Regions from separate parts of the Arthrobacter sp. UYCu723 genome, predicted to be linked through region 2. Evidence: riboswitches for the same ligand, from Rfam matches in the RefSeq annotation. Region 2 holds a riboswitch; each other region holds the start of a gene.
What was found. Region 2 has a riboswitch for cyclic di-AMP ahead of ACVWZ8_RS03840 (M23 family metallopeptidase). Riboswitches for the same ligand answer to the same signal wherever they lie in the genome.
Positions count from the first base shown of each region.

Region 1: another riboswitch for cyclic di-AMP. It lies ahead of ACVWZ8_RS24320 (NlpC/P60 family protein); the one in region 2 lies ahead of ACVWZ8_RS03840 (M23 family metallopeptidase).
Region 3: another riboswitch for cyclic di-AMP. It lies ahead of ACVWZ8_RS17290 (hypothetical protein); the one in region 2 lies ahead of ACVWZ8_RS03840 (M23 family metallopeptidase).

Region 1 covers NZ_JBSSBW010000004.1:96,332-102,171, reverse strand. The annotation lists partial or broken gene ACVWZ8_RS24325 (heavy metal translocating P-type ATPase) at 1-352, shown strand, start outside; gene ACVWZ8_RS24320 (NlpC/P60 family protein) at 462-1,199, opposite strand; cyclic di-AMP (ydaO/yuaA leader) riboswitch at 1,203-1,399, opposite strand; gene ACVWZ8_RS24315 (heavy-metal-associated domain-containing protein) at 1,749-2,063, shown strand; gene ACVWZ8_RS24310 (heavy metal translocating P-type ATPase) at 2,133-4,208, shown strand; gene ACVWZ8_RS24305 (hypothetical protein) at 4,284-4,739, shown strand; gene ACVWZ8_RS24300 (DUF305 domain-containing protein) at 4,886-5,500, shown strand; gene ACVWZ8_RS24295 (F510_1955 family glycosylhydrolase) at 5,576-5,840, shown strand, end outside.
Region 2 covers NZ_JBSSBW010000001.1:863,936-869,775, reverse strand. The annotation lists gene ACVWZ8_RS03860 (DUF3027 domain-containing protein) at 1-198, shown strand, start outside; gene ACVWZ8_RS03855 (MFS transporter) at 240-1,607, shown strand; gene serC (phosphoserine transaminase) at 1,638-2,765, opposite strand; gene ACVWZ8_RS03845 (metal-dependent transcriptional regulator) at 3,097-3,792, shown strand; cyclic di-AMP (ydaO/yuaA leader) riboswitch at 3,942-4,154, shown strand; gene ACVWZ8_RS03840 (M23 family metallopeptidase) at 4,159-4,977, shown strand; cyclic di-AMP (ydaO/yuaA leader) riboswitch at 5,113-5,282, shown strand; gene ACVWZ8_RS03835 (NlpC/P60 family protein) at 5,591-5,840, shown strand, end outside.
Region 3 covers NZ_JBSSBW010000001.1:3,686,396-3,692,235, reverse strand. The annotation lists gene ACVWZ8_RS17300 (APC family permease) at 1-640, shown strand, start outside; gene ACVWZ8_RS17295 (YnfA family protein) at 662-1,000, shown strand; gene ACVWZ8_RS17290 (hypothetical protein) at 1,178-1,927, opposite strand; cyclic di-AMP (ydaO/yuaA leader) riboswitch at 1,932-2,130, opposite strand; gene ACVWZ8_RS17285 (hypothetical protein) at 2,298-2,552, shown strand; gene ACVWZ8_RS17280 (DNA alkylation repair protein) at 2,568-3,242, opposite strand; partial or broken gene ACVWZ8_RS17275 (DUF222 domain-containing protein) at 3,354-4,178, shown strand; one part of gene ACVWZ8_RS17270 (IS3 family transposase) at 4,221-5,185, opposite strand; one part of gene ACVWZ8_RS17270 (IS3 family transposase) at 5,185-5,431, opposite strand; partial or broken gene ACVWZ8_RS17265 (HNH endonuclease) at 5,481-5,840, shown strand, end outside.

The DNA of each region.
Region 1 (5,840 bases), on a different contig from region 2:
TGCCGCCTTGGCCCAGGCTGATCTTGGCATCGCGATGGGCAGCGGAACCGACGTTGCGATCGCGGCCGCGGACCTGACAGTGATGGGAAGCGACCTGGGCCAGGTCGCGGACGCCATCGAGCTCTCCCGGCGGACGCTGGCCACGATCAAGACCAACCTGTTCTGGGCGTTCTTCTGCAACGCCGTCGGCATCCCGGTCGCGGCCCTGGGTCTGCTTAATCCGATGATCGCAGGAGCCGCGATGGCCGCCAGCTCCGTCCTGGTTGTCACCAACTCCCTGCGGCTGCGCCGCTTCACCGCTCAGAAGTCTTCCGCGGCGCCGACCACGCCGGTACTGGTACCCGTCCGCTGATCAGCGTCAGGGTGCCTTCTGCGGGATGTCCGATCCGTCGGTGGGCATGGAGAAGGCCGGTGATTCGCTGCCCCCAAGGCAGCGCATCACCGGCCTTCACGTTTCTTATTTAGCCGGCGCGGACGAAGGTGACTGAGCCTTTGGCTGTCATCCAGGTCAGGGGGTGGACGGCGGTTTCGTTCTTGCCGTTCAGGCCGGAGCTGAGGACCTGACCGTTGCCGACGTAGATTCCAACGTGGCCGGGCTGCATGACCATGTCCCCGGGCTGGGGGTCCGTGACGACGGTGCCGTAGTTCATGAACTGCATCGGTCCAAGGTCCCCAACGGGGATCCCGGCAGCATTAAGGGCGTTCTCCACCAGTCGTGTGCAGTCCTGGATCATACCGATCTGGGCGTAGGCGGCCGAAACCATGGTCGCGTTCACCCCTCCCACGGCCGGCGCAGCAACCGGCGCAGCAGCTGGGGCGGGGGCTACGGTGATCGTGGCTTTCGCCGGCGCGGCCTCGGGGGCGGCTGCAGGCTTGGGTGCCTCCACGACGGGGGCCGGTGTGGTGCTGACGGCGGGACGCTCGTAGGAGATCCTGACGGTCGCGTCGGCGCTCAACGGCGCCGGAGCCTGACTGGTCACCTCAAGGTTTGAAGCCGGTTCGGCATCGCGCTGCGCGGGGGCATCTGCGGCCTGCGCGGCGATACCGCTGGTCAGGACCAGGCCGGAGGCAGCTGCGATAACGGCCGCCTGGCGGCCTACACCTCCGGAGTTGGCGGCGACGGTCCTGGACAGGGCCGCGAGCGGGCTTGCCTGGACGTTGCCCGCGCGGTGGCGGCCGTGAGTTCTGCGAATGGACATGAAGTGGCCTCTCCCAATGCCTGCGAGGTGAGCTGTCGGATTCGGATGGGAGTCACCCGGCCGCGGTCCTGCACCAAATGCAGTACAGCGGCTTCACCCCAAGGCCTGCCCGAAGCAGGCCACAAATTGGGTTCCCCGTCTCTGCCGGACGAAATATGAGATCGGATCCCGGGCAGCGGCAGAGTTAGGCAATCAGCTCGGGAGTGCCGCCCTCGGAGAAAACCGGCAGGGACTCGACCGTACAGGACACCCACCCCATTGTCACATTTGAATAACGGGGCCAGCCGAGGGCGGAGAACCCCTGCCCGATGACGCAACCCGAACCCGGCCTGCCGGTCTAAACAGAGGGCACGCCGCGGCCCGGCCGCTCACGCCTGTTGTTCGATTTCCTCGGGGACGCCGACATCCGCCTTGCAAAATATACCCCCTAGGGGTATTCTTTGGGTGTTGCCAGTGAAGTGGTTTGTCCAGGCCCGTGCAATTTCGGCCCTTACAGCCGTTCAACCCCAGCACCTCATGACACCTCTCTTGCAAAAGGACAGAACTGATATGAGTGCACCCCAGGTCCGGACCGAACTGCCCATCGTTGCAGCTGAAACCGCAGGGTGCAGTTGCTGCTCCACCCCGTCAGCGAAGCAGCTGTCACCCCAGGCAGAAGGTACGGAGTACTCCGTCACCGGCCTGACGTGCGGGCACTGTGTCCAGACCGTTGAAAAGGCAGTCTCCGCGCTCGACGGCGTGACGTCGGCCGCCGTCGAACTCGTCGCCGGCGGGACCTCCCGCCTGAGAGTCTCCGGGCCCCACACGGAAGCAGCCGTCCGGGACGCCGTCACCGCCGCGGGGTACAGCCTCAGCAGCAGGTAGTCCGACTACGGCCCTGAGGACAGCTCTGCTGACGCCGTCAGGGAACACTCCCCCAACAGGAGGGCAACGATGGAAAACCACCACAATCGCGACGACGGGGTGGACCACGCCGGCCAGCAGCATGGTGTTCACGACGACGACCACGCGGTCCACAACCACGGGCAGCACGCCGGGCACAGTACCGCCATGTTCAAGAACAGGTTCTGGCTCACCCTGGTCCTGTCCGTGCCCGTGGTGTACTTCAGCCCGATGGTCGGCCACCTCCTGGGCTACATGCCGCCGGTGTTTCCCGGCTCAACCTGGATCCCGGCCGTACTGGGAACGGTGATTTTCGTCTACGGGGGCCAACCGTTCCTCAAGGGCGGTCTGCAGGAACTGAAGACCCGGAGCCCCGGGATGATGCTGCTGATCGCGATGGCCATCACTGTTGCGTTCGCAGCGTCCTGGGTCACTAGCCTTGGCCTGGGTGGATTCGATCTGGACTTCTGGTGGGAACTGGCGCTTCTGGTCGCGATCATGCTGCTGGGCCACTGGATTGAAATGCGGGCCCTCGGCTCCGCGCAGGGAGCCCTGGACGCCCTCGCGGCCCTGCTCCCGGATGAAGCAGACCGCATCACCGACGCTGGCACCGAGACCGTACCCGTCTCCGAACTCCGCGAAGGCGACACAGTCCTGGTCCGCTCCGGCGCTCGGCTGCCGGCCGACGGAACCGTCGTCGACGGCCAGGCGGAAGTGGACGAATCCATGATCACCGGCGAATCCAAGACCGTGCCCCGCGCCCCGGGTGACGCGGTGGTGGCCGGCACAGTCGCGACGGACAACACCATCCGGGTCAGGGTGACCGCCGTCGGCGATAACACCGCTCTGGCCGGCATCCAGCGGCTGGTGGCCGAAGCCCAGGCATCTTCGTCCAAGGCCCAGGCGCTGGCCGACCGTGCCGCGGGGCTCCTGTTTTACTTCGCGGCAGGCGCGGGCATCATCACCTTCATCGTCTGGACCCTGCTGGGCAGCGTCCCGGAGGCAGTCACCCGCACCGTCACTGTGCTCGTGATCGCGTGCCCCCATGCACTGGGCCTGGCCATCCCCCTGGTGATCGCCATCTCCACCGAACAGGCTGCCCGCGCCGGGGTGCTGATCAAGAACCGGATGGCCCTGGAACGCATGCGGACCATCGACGTCGTCCTCTTTGACAAAACCGGCACTCTCACGAAGGGTGAGCCCGACGTGAAGGACGTCACCGCCGTTGCGGGCGGGGATACCGACCGACTGCTGGCGTTGGCTGCCGCCGTCGAGTCCGACAGCGAACACCCCGTGGCACGGGCGATCGTCCGTGCCGCCCGCCAGCGGAACCTGACCGTCCCGGATGCCACCGGCTTCTCGTCTCTCACCGGCCGGGGCGTCCGCGCCACGGTGGACGGGCGGACGGTTCACGTCGGCGGGCCCGCGCTCCTGCGCGAGCTCGACGCCGTCGAGCCTGAACCGCTGGCTCGCTCAACCCGGGCCTGGATGGACCGTGGAGCCGCCGTGCTGCACGTGATCGACGGGAACAGTGTCCTGGGCGCCGTCAGCCTCGAAGACGCCGTCCGCCCGGAATCCCGCCAGGCAGTGGCAGCTCTGCAGAACCGGGGCATCAAGGTGGCTATGATCACCGGCGACGCTTATCAGGTGGCCCAGGCAGTCGCCGAGGACCTGCAAATCGACGAAGTCTTCGCCGAAGTCCTCCCGGCGGACAAGGACAAGAAAGTCGCCGAGCTCCAGGGCCGCGGGCTGAAGGTGGCGATGGTAGGCGACGGCGTCAACGACTCCCCGGCGCTGGCCAGGGCTGAAGTCGGCATCGCGATCGGCGCCGGCACGGACGTGGCGATGGAATCGGCCGGCGTGGTCCTGGCTGGCAATGACCCCCGCGCGGTGCTGTCCATGGTGGACCTGTCCCGCGCCAGTTACCGGAAGATGTGGCAGAACCTCATCTGGGCAACCGGCTACAACGTGTTGTCCGTCCCGCTGGCGGCGGGCGTGCTTGCCTTCGCTGGGGTGGTGCTGTCCCCCGCGGCCGGCGCCGTGCTGATGTCCGTGTCCACGATCGTGGTGGCGTTGAACGCCCAGCTGCTGCGCCGCATAAAGCTCAACCCCGCAGAAGTACGTTGAACCAGGCGAACACGAGGGCCATCCCCGGCCGGTACCCTTAAAGCAAGCATGATCCACAGGAATAGGAGGAGCACCATGACCGCAGCCCTGCCCGGGCATGTCCTGGCCTTCCTCCGCCGTGCGTCCCTGCTGGCCGGAATGCTGGCCATCATCGCAGGGATTCTCGGCATGCACATCATGAGTGGTTCCCAAAGCATGCCGGTGAGCGCCGCAAGCCCGGCCATGACCATGGCCCATGACGTGCGGGCTTCTGCCGCGTGCACGACCGTAGCGGGTCCCGCCGTGCAGGGCACCCCCGTGGCTGTCTCCTTGCCAGGGCTGTCATGTGCGGGCACGCCCGGGTGCGCGACGATGTCCGCCATGGACGCGGCCTGCGTCCCCTTCCCGGGCACAGCGTTGCTGGCGGCGCCGTTGCCGGGAGATACCCTGATGCCGGCGGCGAACGCCGCCAACCCCTCGACCGAGTCCGCCCCCTACGCATATCTGCCCGGCGGTCCTTCGCCGTGCGACCTCTGCATCAGCCGGACCTAAAAGACTGAGTTGCGCCGTGTCCTGCCCGGTGCATAAGCCCTTACCCTGACGCGCCCCTGCCGGCTACCCCGGCCTCGTTCTCGTGCGCGCCATCAGCCACCGGCCGCGTCCAGTGCCGGTTGATGTCTTGAAGGACCCTGATTCTGATGAAGAAGTTTCTGACCATTTCCGCCACCGCCGCTGCCGCAGTCATTGCTTTGTCCGGCTGCTCCACAGGATCCGGCGGAGGAAGCATGCCCGGCATGGACATGGGCAGCTCCAGCTCCAAGCCGGCCAACAGTGCTCCCGCTGCCGCCGGCGGCTACAACGCCGCCGACACCATGTTCGCCCAGATGATGATTCCGCACCACACCCAGGCAGTGGAGATGAGCGACACGATACTGAACAAACAGGGCATCCCGGCCCCGGTGACCGCCCTGGCCACCAGAATCAAGGCAGAGCAGGGCCCCGAGATCGACAAGCTGACCACGTGGCTGAGCGACTGGAAGGAACCCGCCCAGATGTCCGGCAGCATGTCCGGCGGCGGCATGTCCGGAATGATGAGCGGCGAGGACATGGCGAAACTGGACGCCGCGCAGGGAACCGAAGCGGCCGAGCTCTTCCTGACCCAGATGATCGCCCACCACGAAGGCGCAGTCATGATGGCCAAGACCGAAAGCACCGACGGGAAAAACCCAGACGCAGTGCAGCTCAGCAAGAACATCGTTACCTCCCAGGAAGCGCAAATGAAGGAAATGAAGGACCTGCTGACCACCCTCTAGCCAGCATCCTCAGAGGGCGGTCCCACCAAAGGGGCCGCCCCACTGCCCTTGTTCCTCCCGATCCCTGGAGTTACCGTGTCTTTCCCACCCACATCCCGCCGCCGCCCGGCCGCGATCTTAGCCGCAGCAGCCGCCCTGGTCCTGCCCCTAGCCGCCTGCGCCCCGTCCGCCGTCCCTGCATCCAATACCCCTTCAGCCGTTGCCGCGACAGGTCTGCCCAGCGCCCACATCCATGGGCTGAGCGTCAACGGTGAAACCGGCCAGGTACTGCTGGCAACGCACGAGGGCCTGTTCGACGTATCCACAAAGCCTGCCGTCAAAATCGGGCCCACGAACGACC
Region 2 (5,840 bases):
GAGGACGCCCAGGATGAGGAGGCCGCTGAACAGGCCCCCGGGTCCCCGGCCGCGGAGCAGGCTGCCGACGCCCCCGAAGGTGACTCCGACGACGCGGACGGCGACGGCGCCGACGAAGAGTACGACGAGGACGACGCCGACGAGGCAGACGAGGCAGACGGCGACGCCGGCGGACAGCCGGCCGGAGAGGCTGACTAGGGGTTGAAACGCTTCGGGATGATGCGGGGTGAGGGCCGGGCATGACGTCCACCTTCAAGTCCCTGCGCATCCCGAACTACCGGATCTGGTTCATCGGTGCGCTCATCTCCAACATCGGGACCTGGATGCAGCGCACCGCCCAGGACTGGCTGGTCTTCGCCCACCTCACCGAGCACGACGCCGGAGCCATGGGCATCACGATGGCCCTTCAACTGGGCCCCCAACTTTTCCTCGCGCCCGTGGCAGGGCTGGTGGCCGACCGCTTCAACCGCAAACAGCTGCTGGTACTGACCCAGTCCGCCATGGCACTTCTGAGCGCGGGACTCGGCATCCTCGTGGTCTCCGGGGCCGCCCAGCTCTGGCACGTGTACGGCTTCGCCCTGCTGCTCGGCGTGGTGTCCGCCCTTGATGACCCGGTGCGGCAGACCTTCGTCTCCGAGCTGGTCCGGGACGACTACCTGCCCAATGCTGTGGCGCTCAACAGCGCCTCCTTCAACGTGGCCAGGATGATCGGACCCGCCGTGGCCGGCATCCTCACGGTTGCGGTCGGCCCGGGCTGGGTCTTCCTGATCAACACCGTCACATTCCTGGCGATGCTGCTGAGCCTGTGGAAGATCCCCACTGCCTCGCTTCGCCAGCTTCCCCGGGCGGTGGCCGGCAAGGGCCGCATCCGCGAGGGCCTGCGCTACGTGCGGTTCCGGCCGGACATCGTGGTGGTGCTGGTGGCGGTTTTCATCGTGGGTACCCTGGGACTGAACTTCGTCCTGTTCATCGCCGCCATGGTCGGCACCGAGTTCGGCCTGGACGCCAGCGCCTTCGGGCTGATGAATTCGATCATGGCCATCGGCTCCGTCGCCGGCGCCCTGCTCTCCGCCGGCCGGGGAAAGCCCAGGCTGCGGATCATTTTCGGGGCCGCCGGCGCGTTCGGAGTGACCTCAGGAGTCGCCGCCCTCGCCCCCGACTATTTCTGGTTCGGCGTGGCGCTGGTGCCGGTGGGCCTCTTCGCGATCACGATGATGACGAGCGCCAACGGCTACGTCCAGACGACCACCGACCCCGTGATGCGCGGCCGCGTGATGGCCCTCTACATGGCGATCTTCATGGGTGGAACCCCGATCGGCGCTCCGCTGGTGGGCTGGGTGGCGAATGTCGCCGGGCCCCGCTGGTCGATGGGCGTCGCGGCAGCCTCCGGCCTCATCGCCGCCGTGACCGGCCTGCTGTGGATCATCCGGGCGCGCGAGTTGCGGATCCGTTTCGATCGCAGGGCGCGGGGACTGCACCATTTCCGCCTCGAATCCGGCACCGCCGGAGGCCGGCCAAATGGCGGCGCCGGCGGCACCGCCGGAGGCACTTCCGGCGCCGCCCGGGGACGAATCCCAGACGACGCCGACGACGCCGTCGATCACTGACGCTTCAGCGTTACCTGTTTCGCGGGGGAGCTATTTCTTCAGCTCGCCCACGACGAAGTCGATGCATTCCAGCAGCGCCGACACATCGTCCGGCTCGATCGCCACGAAGGTCGCGATGCGGAGCTGGTTGCGGCCCAGCTTGCGGTAGGGCTCGGTGTCCACGATGCCGTTGGCGCGGAGCACCTTGGCGATCGCCGCGGCGTCGATCGCGTCGTCGAAGTCGATCGTCGCGATGACGTTGGAGCGGTCCTCGGCCTTGGCGACAAAGGGGGTGGCGTAGTCGGAGGCTTCGGCCCAGCGGTAGATCCGCCCGGCGGAGTCCGCGGTCCGGCCTGCGGCGAAGTCCAGCCCGCCGTTGGCGTTGAGCCACTGCACCTGGGCGTCCAGGGTGACCAGGGTGGCCAGCGCCGGGGTGTTGTAGGTCTGGTTCAACCGGGAGTTGTCGATCGCCGTCTGGAGGTCCAGGAAATCCGGGATCCAGCGGTCGCTGGCCTTGATCCGTGCCGCCCGCTCCAGTGCGGCGGGGGAGAACAGGCCGAGCCACAGACCGCCGTCGGACGCGAAGTTCTTCTGCGGGGCGAAATAGTAAACGTCCGCCTCGGACACGTCGACGTCGAGGCCGCCGGCCGCGGACGTGGCGTCAACCAGCACGAGCGAACCCTGATCGGCGCCGGCCACGCGCTGGACCGGCGCGGCCACGCCGGTTGAGGTCTCGTTCTGGGGCCACGCATAGACGTCGACGCCGGCCTCAGCGCGGGCGGCCGGACGGGTGCCAGGCTCGGACTTGATGATGGATGATTCGGCCAGGAACGGCGCCTTGTTGGTGGCCGAGGCAAACTTCGAGCCAAACTCGCCGAACGAGAGGTGCTGAGCCTTGGTCTCCACCAGGCCGAAGCTCGCAATGTCCCAGAACGCCGTGGAACCGCCGACGCCCAGAATGACCTCGTAGCCATCGGGAGCGCGGAAGAACTCGCTCAGTCCCTTCCGGACCGAGCCCACGAGGTTCTTGACCGGCGCCTGGCGGTGGGACGTTCCCAGCAGGGTTGCCGAGGCGGCAAGGGCTTCCATCTGTTCCGGGCGGACCTTGGAGGGGCCGGCGCCGAACCGGCCGTCCTTGGGCAGGAGGTTTGCGGGAATCGTGATGCTGGTGTCGCTCACAGTGGCTCCATTTTCGGCTGGTAAACGCTTGGCGGCTGGTACAACCCTTGCTTGGGAGGTGGCCCGGCAGGGTGGCTGCAACGAAGCCTCCTTGTCATTCTGCCTGACTGCCCCGGGCGGGCGGGAAAAGAGTCCGTCATAGTCCGGTCATTGAGACAAAGCCGCGAGCCCCCGGCTCCTGCTGAAGCGGCCGGGGGATTATCCGGAGTAATTCAAAATAGGCTAAGCTGTCCTGCGAACGTACGGCCGTTCCCGCCAGGGCACGCTGCCTACAACCGGCACGCGGTACGGTGGGAATGACGCAAGGACGGCGCTCGAGGAGCTGAGCTGAATGACGGATCTGATCGATACAACCGAGATGTATCTGCGGACCATTCTGGAACTTGAAGAAGAGAACATCGTCGCCCTCCGCGCCCGCATCGCCGAACGGCTGCGCCACTCCGGCCCCACCGTCTCGCAGACCATCGGCCGCATGGAACGCGACGGCCTGGTGGTTGTTTCGGGTGACCGGCACCTTGAGTTGACTGAAACCGGCCGGAAACGCGCCATCGGGGTCATGCGCAAGCACCGCCTGGCCGAGCGGCTGCTGGCCGACGTGATCGGCCTCGACTGGGCCTACGTCCACGAGGAAGCCTGCCGCTGGGAGCATGTCATGAGCGAGCGGGTGGAACGGCGGATCTTCGAGATGCTCAACCATCCCACTGTCTCTCCTTATGGAAATCCGATCCCCGGGCTCGCGGAGCTCGGCGGCGTGCCCTCCCAGCCCTACTCCGACGGAGTCGTGAGTCTGCTGGAAGCGATGGCCGGCTACGGGGCCGATTCCCGGATCACGGTGAACCGGCTTGCCGAGCCCATCCAGGTGGAACCGGAACTGCTCGTCCAGCTCGACGAGGGAGGCATCCGTCCCGGCGCCCTTGTGTCCCTGGAACGCGTCGGCGAGTACATCTCGGTCCGCGTTCCGGACATCGAAGGCGCCCTCGAGCTGCCTCCCGAGGTTGCCGCCCACGTCTTTGTTACCGTCGGCTAACCGTCCGGAACCACAACTCGTGGGATGACCCATGAGTTGTGCACAGCAGAGATAACGGGATTATTACTGGGCGGCTTAATCGCCTATAGTTAGTCACCAGTACCGATACCAAAGCGTTACCTGATCCGAAGCCGAACTCTGCCAGCGGATCAGTCGCAGAGTCACCTTATGGCAGAGGCGGGGGAACCACTTCCGGCTGTTTTCAAGCAGCCTTGGGGTGAAGTCCGCCAGCGGCAAGCACACTCCACCGAGGGACTTTTTGGATTCCCCTGTGCCTGGATGCTTGTTCACGGCGGACCGGGTCTTTGATCTCTCTGACCCGAATCCGACAGCTAACTTCGCAGGCTATCCAGAGAGGAACCGTTCTTGACCACCCAGACCTCGCGGGGCCGCCGTCGTGCGACCGGCCCCGCTCCGGAGCCGCGACCGGCCGTCGCCGTTATGGCAGACCGCCCGCGTGACGCGCACCGCGACGAACGCCGCGGCCGCCGGAGCCCGTTCCGCCAGGTAACGGAATTTGCCGCCGCCAGTGGTGTGGGGCAGAAGGCCGGCATTGCCCTGGCTGCTACGGGTCTGGTCCTGACGGTCGCCGTCCCCGCCACCGGCCCGGTCATGGCTACCGACGCCTCGTCGGGCTCGGTCTCCGCGGCGGCGCAGCCGAATGTGACGGCCGCCTCCGCCGCCAAGATCGACTTCAGCCGGACTGCCGTGACCACCAAGGGCGATCCCGACGGCAAGCTGAAGCAGTTGCTGAGCGCACAGTCCGCGGGCAGCATCACGCGCGCCGCTTCTTCCGGCAGCCTGGGCGCACCGCTGGACCAGATGGTTTCCGCCTCGCCCTTCGGCTACCGCGTCAGTCCCATCACCGGCGGTTCCGGCGAGTTCCACCGCGGCCAGGACTACGCCGCGCAGTGCGGAACGGCGGTCCACGCGGCCGCCAGCGGCACCGTCACGTTCACCGGCTGGCATCCCTTCGGCGGCGGCAACCGCGTGGTGATCGATCACGGCAACGGTCTGGAGACCACCTACAACCATCTGTCCTCAGCCAGCGTCCGTGTTGGCCAGACGGTCTCACGCGGCGATCTTGTGGCCATGAGCGGGACAACCGGCGCCTCCACCGGGTGCCACCTGCACTTCGAAGTGATGGTCAACGGCGACGTCGTGGACCCCACTGGCTGGCTCTAAAAGCCGATGGATGACTCTCGCATTCTTATGACACGCCGTGATCTGAATGTGACATTGAATCCCAACTGCTGTACCGTATGAAGTACGCCAACTTCTCCGAAGTTGGCGCTCTTGAGTGGATTGCCTAGCTCTGCCACCGCTCAAGGTCCGTTCGCATTACATCGTCTGGCAGGGGCGGGGGAACCAATTTTGGTCTTCGCAAGAAGACCTTGGGGTTAAGTCGCAAAGCTTCCCAGGAAGCAGCGCGGCCGGGTGACTCCCATCCGAATCCGACAGCTCACCTCGCAGGCATTGGGAGAGGCTACTTTCGTGTCTTCACGCCACAATGCTGCGCGTCACCGCGCTTGCGCGGCTCATTCGAGCCCGCTGAAATCCACGTCCCGTGCTGCCCTTGCCGGCGCCCGGAATGGATCTCACCCCGCCGACTCAATCTCTGCTGAGTCCGGCCCGCAGGCCAAGCACCTGCAAGCAGTTCCCGCTTTTGGCGCGTCTTCGCAGTACACCCTTCGCTAAGTAACCCATTCGGGGCGATCCGGCGTACCCCCAAGATGCCGGAGCGTCCTCTGTCCGCGCCTGAAAAGTGCGGTCCAAGGATCACGAAAGAGAGAACTTAATGACTACTCGTGCAAATACTGCACGGCACCGCGCCGAGGTCACCAAGACCAGCTCGCTTGCTGTCATTGCCAAGGCCGTCGGCGACAACGCCGGCACCATGGGCCGCCAGGCCGCAGTCGTCGCTGCCGCTTCCGGGCTTGTCCTGACCAGCGGAATCGCAGCCAACGCTGCCGAGACCAACGTTCAGCGCGAATCCACCTCCGCTTCGGCCCTCGAAGTCCAGTCGGGCACCCCGGCAACGATCTCGG
Region 3 (5,840 bases), 2.8 Mb from region 2:
GGAGGAAGTCATCAACCCGCGCAGGACAATCCCGCGCGCCATCGTGATCGCGCTGGGGATCGCCGTCGCGGTTTATGCCGCCATCGCCGTCAGCATCCTCGCGGTCCTCGGCGCTGACGGAATTGCCGGCACGCCGGCCCCGCTTGCCGCCGCCGTCGCCGCCGGTTCCTGGCACTGGGCATCGCCGATCGTGCGGTTGGGTGCCGCACTGGCAGCGCTGGGCGCCTTGCTGGCCCTGATCGCGGGACTGGGCCGGACCAGCCTGGCCATGGCCCGCGAGGCCGATCTGCCCCGGTGGCTGGCCGCCGTCCACCCCCGCTTCAAAGTCCCGCACCGGGCCGAACTGGTCCTGGCGGCCGTTATCTGCGTCATCATCGGCGTCGCCGAGCTGCGCGGAGCCATCGGCTTCTCTTCCTTCGGCGTCCTCATCTACTACCTCGTAGCCAACGTCTCCGCCTACACCCAGAGCGGCGAAAACCGCCGGTACCCCAAGGCCCTGCAGCTCATCGGCGCCGTCGCGTGCGTGGTCCTGGTGGCAACCCTGCCGGTGGAGTCCGTGATCGCGGGGGTGCTGATGTTCGCGGCCGGCGTCGTGTACCGCGTGGTGCGCCTGCGCCTTGCGACAACCCGGAATCCCTGACCACGCTGCGATGATGAGTCGGTGACTATCGCAAAAACCGTCCTGTTGTTCGTGCTGGCCGCCGCGGCGGAGATCGGCGGCGCCTGGCTGGTGTGGCAGTCGGTGCGGGAGGGCAAGGACTGGTGGTGGGCCGGGTTCGGGGTGCTCGCATTGGGAATTTACGGTTTCGCCGCGACGCTCCAGCCGGACGCGCACTTCGGCCGGATCCTGGCCGCCTACGGAGGCGTGTTCGTCGCAGGGTCGCTGGCCTGGGGAATGGTTTTCGACGGCTTCCGGCCGGACCGCTGGGACATCGCGGGATCGGCGATCTGCCTGGTTGGAGTAGCGGTCATCATGTTCGCACCGCGCAACTCTGGTTAGGCGTGGTGCCGGGCCTGCAGCGCGGGTGCCGGGCCTGCAGCGCGGGTGCCGGTCTTGCAGCGCGGGCGGGCACGCAGAAGGCCGGTGATCCGCTGCCCCCAAGGCAACTGATCACCGGCCGCTTAAGCCGCTGGGCTCGTTATCCTACTGCGTAAAACCCTGCACGTTAGCCTTGCGTCAGACCCCGGCGCGGACGAACGTCACGGGGCCGGTGGCGGTGAGCCACGACAGCGGGTGCGCCATGGTTGCGTTGACACCGTTCATGCCACCGCTGACGGCCTGTCCGTTGCCGGCGTAGATGGCAACGTGGCCGGACTGGACGATCATGTCACCCGGCTGCGGAGTCGCCACCACCTTGCCGTACTTGAGGAACGCCGCCGGGCCGATGTCGCCTACCGGAATGCCGGCTGCGCCGAGGGCCTTTTCAACCATCGCGGTGCAGTCCTGCGTGATTCCAACCTGGCCGTAGGCGGCCGAAAGCAGCGCGCCGCTGACGCCGCCGGCCGCCGGGGCAGCGGCGGGGGCGGGGGCAGCTGCCTGGACCTGCACGGTAGCCTTAGGGGCTGCGGCAAGCTCCGGGGCGGCGGCGGGGACAGCTGCAGCCGGCTTGGGCTGTTCGACGACGGGCGCCGGAGTCGAGACCACGGCCGGACGCTCGAAGGCGATCTGAACAGTGGAATCCGCGTTGACCGGAGCGGAGACCTGATCCTTGACGTCAACGGACGACGCCGGTGCGGAGTTGCGCTCGGCGGGTGCCTGCGCCGCGTTGGCGGCCATGGCGCTGCTGAGTACCAGACCGGACGCTGCGGCGATCACGGCAGCCTGGCGGCCGATGGTGCCTGCATTGCCCGCAAATGCGGAGGAAATTGCCGAAAGCGGGCTCGTGGTGGCGCCACGATGGCGCGCGGAAGTATTGCTTGAAGTCATGAATGTAGCCTCTCCCAATGCCTGCGAGGTGAGCTGTCGGATTCGGATGGGAGGCACCCGGCCGCACTCGGGGCCCGCGTGGCGGGCCGTGCGGCTTCACCCCAAGACCTGCATATCAGCTGGTCAAAAAGTGGTTTCCCCGTCTCTGCCGGACGTTGATGCGAGTTACCCCGGGCCGCGGCAGAGTTAGGCAATCGGCTGGGGAGCGCCCGTATCGGAGACAACAGGCACCTAACAACGGTAACGGGATGATCACGGAATGTCACATTGAGGTAACGGGGCCGGGGTCCACCCGGGGCTTTTTCCCTCGGCATCGCCGGGCTCAGGCATAGGATGATGCCAGCAGCGATCCCTGAAGCGGAGGCCCGAAATGAACATCCACTCTGTCGCCATCTGCCAGCTGAGCGATCAGCCTCAGGAGGATTTTGACGTCAACACCGAGCTGCTGATCCTCGAAGGCCAGGAAGTCCGCGTCTCAACCTGGGACGCTGAGCCCCGCGACGGCGGTTTCGACGTCCATGTCCTGAACGACCGTGTGGATGCACTCGGCTTTATGGTGGTCACGGACTGGCAGTTCCTGGATGGCAAGGCCTACGCGGTTGTGGAGCGACGGTCCGACAGCTGATGCGGGACGCTTCCGTCACGTCCCGGTGGCCGTGAATTCCAGCTCTGGCCGGTGTTTCGCGACGTCGTCGAGCACCACGGCGACTGCCTCCCGGAGGAGGTCGGCGTCGGTATCGGCGTCCGCGTCCGCGTCGTGCCCCGGTGAGACGGCCAGCGCCGCCTTCGCATGGCCGACAAACTTGCGCCAGTCTCCCCCGCCGGCCCGGAGCGCCCGGAGCGGCGAGAGCAGGGCGGCGCGGCGCAGCCAGACGTCAGGTTCCCGGGCCCAGCGGTCCAGCACGCTGTCCGCTCGCACCCTGCCCAGCAGGTCCAGTCCCGAAACCAGTGGGCCGACGACGTCGACGGCGAGCGGATCGGCCAGCTCCCGCAATTGCGCGGTTCTCAGGAAGCCTTCAATCCGGGTCAGGTCCGCGTTGTCCAGCATGCGGACCTTGGACTGCAGCAGGACCACGGCCGCCAGCCGTCGCTCGAAAACCGGTACGGACCAAAGTTCTGAGCTCAGCGCGGTGATGTCATCATGCAGCAACTCGCGGTGGCGGCGCAGCGCGTCGCGGACAGTTCCGCGCACCGCTCCGACCGAGGCGCCATAGAAGCGCAGATCGCCGCCCACGCGTGCCTGCAACTCGTCCGCCCGGGGCCAGGACCCTTCGCGTTGCAGCGAGGAATCGATAAACTCGCCGGCGTCGCTCATGGGACCATTCTTTCGCATTGTTGTGGGGTCGCCGCGCCGGTTTCTCGGTGGCCTATCTCGCGGCTCATTCTGCCGGGTCTTTTTGTCTGACCCCGCTGGAAGACTGGGTTCATGGACGGCAAGCGGGAGCCCGAAGTGGTGGTTCCGGGAGGACATGGCGGCGCTGGAAGCGGCGTTACGGTCACGGATGTCGCCCGCCTTCTCGGTACTGTCCGCCCCTGTCACGCCCGCGCCTCCGACGACGACGGCGGTGCCGGGCTGATCGACCAGCTCCGGCAGCTGGAGGACCTGAAGTCCGCCGCGGCCGCACTGCAGGCCCGCATCGCGGTCGCCTTCGACCTGTCCCAGCGCCGCACCCAGCGCGCGCAGGGCGTTCCGGCGGCAGAGCTCGGCGCCGGGGTCGCGGCGCAGATCGCCCTGGCCCGGCGCGAATCCCCCGCCCGCGGCGGCCGGCTCCTGGGCCTGGCGAAAGCGCTCGTCACCGAGATGCCGCACACCCTCGCCGCCCTGCACACCGGCCAGCTCAACGAATGGCGCGCCACCCTCCTCGTGAAGGAAACCGCCTGCCTGAGTGCGGCGGACCGCTGCGACGTCGACGCCCGGCTCGCCGCCGACACCGGCACCTTCGCCGGCGCCGGGGACCGGGAGATCATCGCCGCCGCCCGGACCGCCGCCTACCGGCTGGACCCCCGCTCCACCACCCAACGCGCCAGCCACGCCGCCACCGAACGGCACGTCAGCCTCCGCCCCGCACCCGACACCATGGCCTACCTCACCGCACTGCTCCCCGTCGCCGAGGGCGTCGCCGCGTACACCGCCCTGAGCCGCCACGCTGACACGCTCCGCGCCGCCGTGGACCCCAGGGGCCGGGGCCAGCTCATGGCCGACGGCCTCGTCGAACGGACCACCGGCACCCCCGGCGGGATCACCGGCATTGCGGTCGTCAAGTTTTTGAGACAGTTTCGTAGTTGATTCGGGTTACGCGGCCAGGGTTTCCGGGTCGCAGGTTTGATGGGTAGCAAGGGCCGCTGTCGGAGGGATGCCGCCGGCCCTTCGGTTTGGCCGACGGCGGTTGTACCAGCCCTCGATGTATTCCATGACAGCGGTCCTCGCGGCAAGCCTGCTGCCGAAGGTGTGCTGGTGGTACATCTCGGTCTTCAGATGCGAGAAGAAATTTTCGGCGACAGCGTTGTCCCAGCACACCCCGACGGCTCCCATGGACTGGGTAACACGGTTCCCTCCACACCATTTCTGGAATTCGTCAGAGGTGTATTGGGAGCCGCGATCTGAATGAAAAACGACTGTTCCCCCGGCGAAGTACCCGTGGTCACGGGCCATTCCCAGCGCGTCGGTACACAGCCTGGCGCGCATGTGATCGGCCATGGCCCAGCCGATGACCATGCCCGTGCACAGGTCGATCACGGTGGCCAGGTAGAGCCAGCCCTCGCCGGTGCGCAGATACGTGATGTCCCCGCAGAGCCGGGTCCCGGGCACCAAGGAGGTGAAGTCCCGCTTCCCCTTTTGGTCGAGCATGTGATTGCGGATGTGCGCGGTCTTCGCCTGTGGGTCCTGCACGGTGGTCTGCTTCCACGCCCTGGTGCGTACGGCCCGCAGGCCCTGCTCGCGCATGATCGCCCCGACCGTCGGAGCGGCGACCTGCACGCCCTTGGCATTGAGCATCAGGGTCAGCTGGTCACGGCCGGCACGGCCCTTTTCCTGCTCGAACAGGTCAGTCACCTCGGCAACCAGGCGCTGGTGCCGGAGGGCCCGCGGAGACGGGCCCTCGGGGCTGCGCCACCGGTAGAACGAGGCCCGGGAGACCTTCAGGGCCCGGCACAACCAGACGATCGGGTGGTTCGCCTTCTCTGCTTCGATGAACTCGTAGAAATCCTCTACCGTTGCTTCGCTGCAAAGAAGGCGCTGACTTTTCCCAAAAAATCGACGTCCTGCTTCAGCTTGGCAATCTCAGCCAGCGCCTTCTGGTGCTCTTCCCAGGACACCGGCGCCTTCTCCTCGCCAGCGGTGAACCGTTCCGGATGATCCTCCCGGTACTTGCGCACCCAGTTCCCCAGCGTGCCTTCCAGGACGCCTATATCGAGGCACACCTGTGCGATCGGACGGCCCGAGGAGATCACCAGCTCAACGGCTTCGTCCTTGAACTGCTGCGTGTACTTCTTACGATCGGTCATGCGAGAAAGGGCTCCTAACAAGCTGTCTCACAAAACCATACGGCCGCACATCGAAATCCAGCTCATCATGACCGACCGGACCCTGTTCCAGGGCGACAGTGAACCCGCCCGCCTCCCCGGCTACGGCATCGTCCCCGCCGGCTGGGCCCGCGACCTGCTCAACGACACACGTGCCCAAAACGCGGCCGCCGGGGACGGCGGCACGCGGGACGGCGCAGGCGGAGGCCCGGCCGGTGACGGCACGCGGGACGGCAGCCGACGCGGGGACAGCGCAGGCGGCGACACAGAAGCAGGCGGAGACAAAGAATTGGACATCTGGCTCCGCTGGCTCTACACCGCCCCGGCAACCGGCGGCCTCATCGCGATGGACTCCCGCGCCCGGCTCTTCCCCGCCGGACTCCGCCGCTAC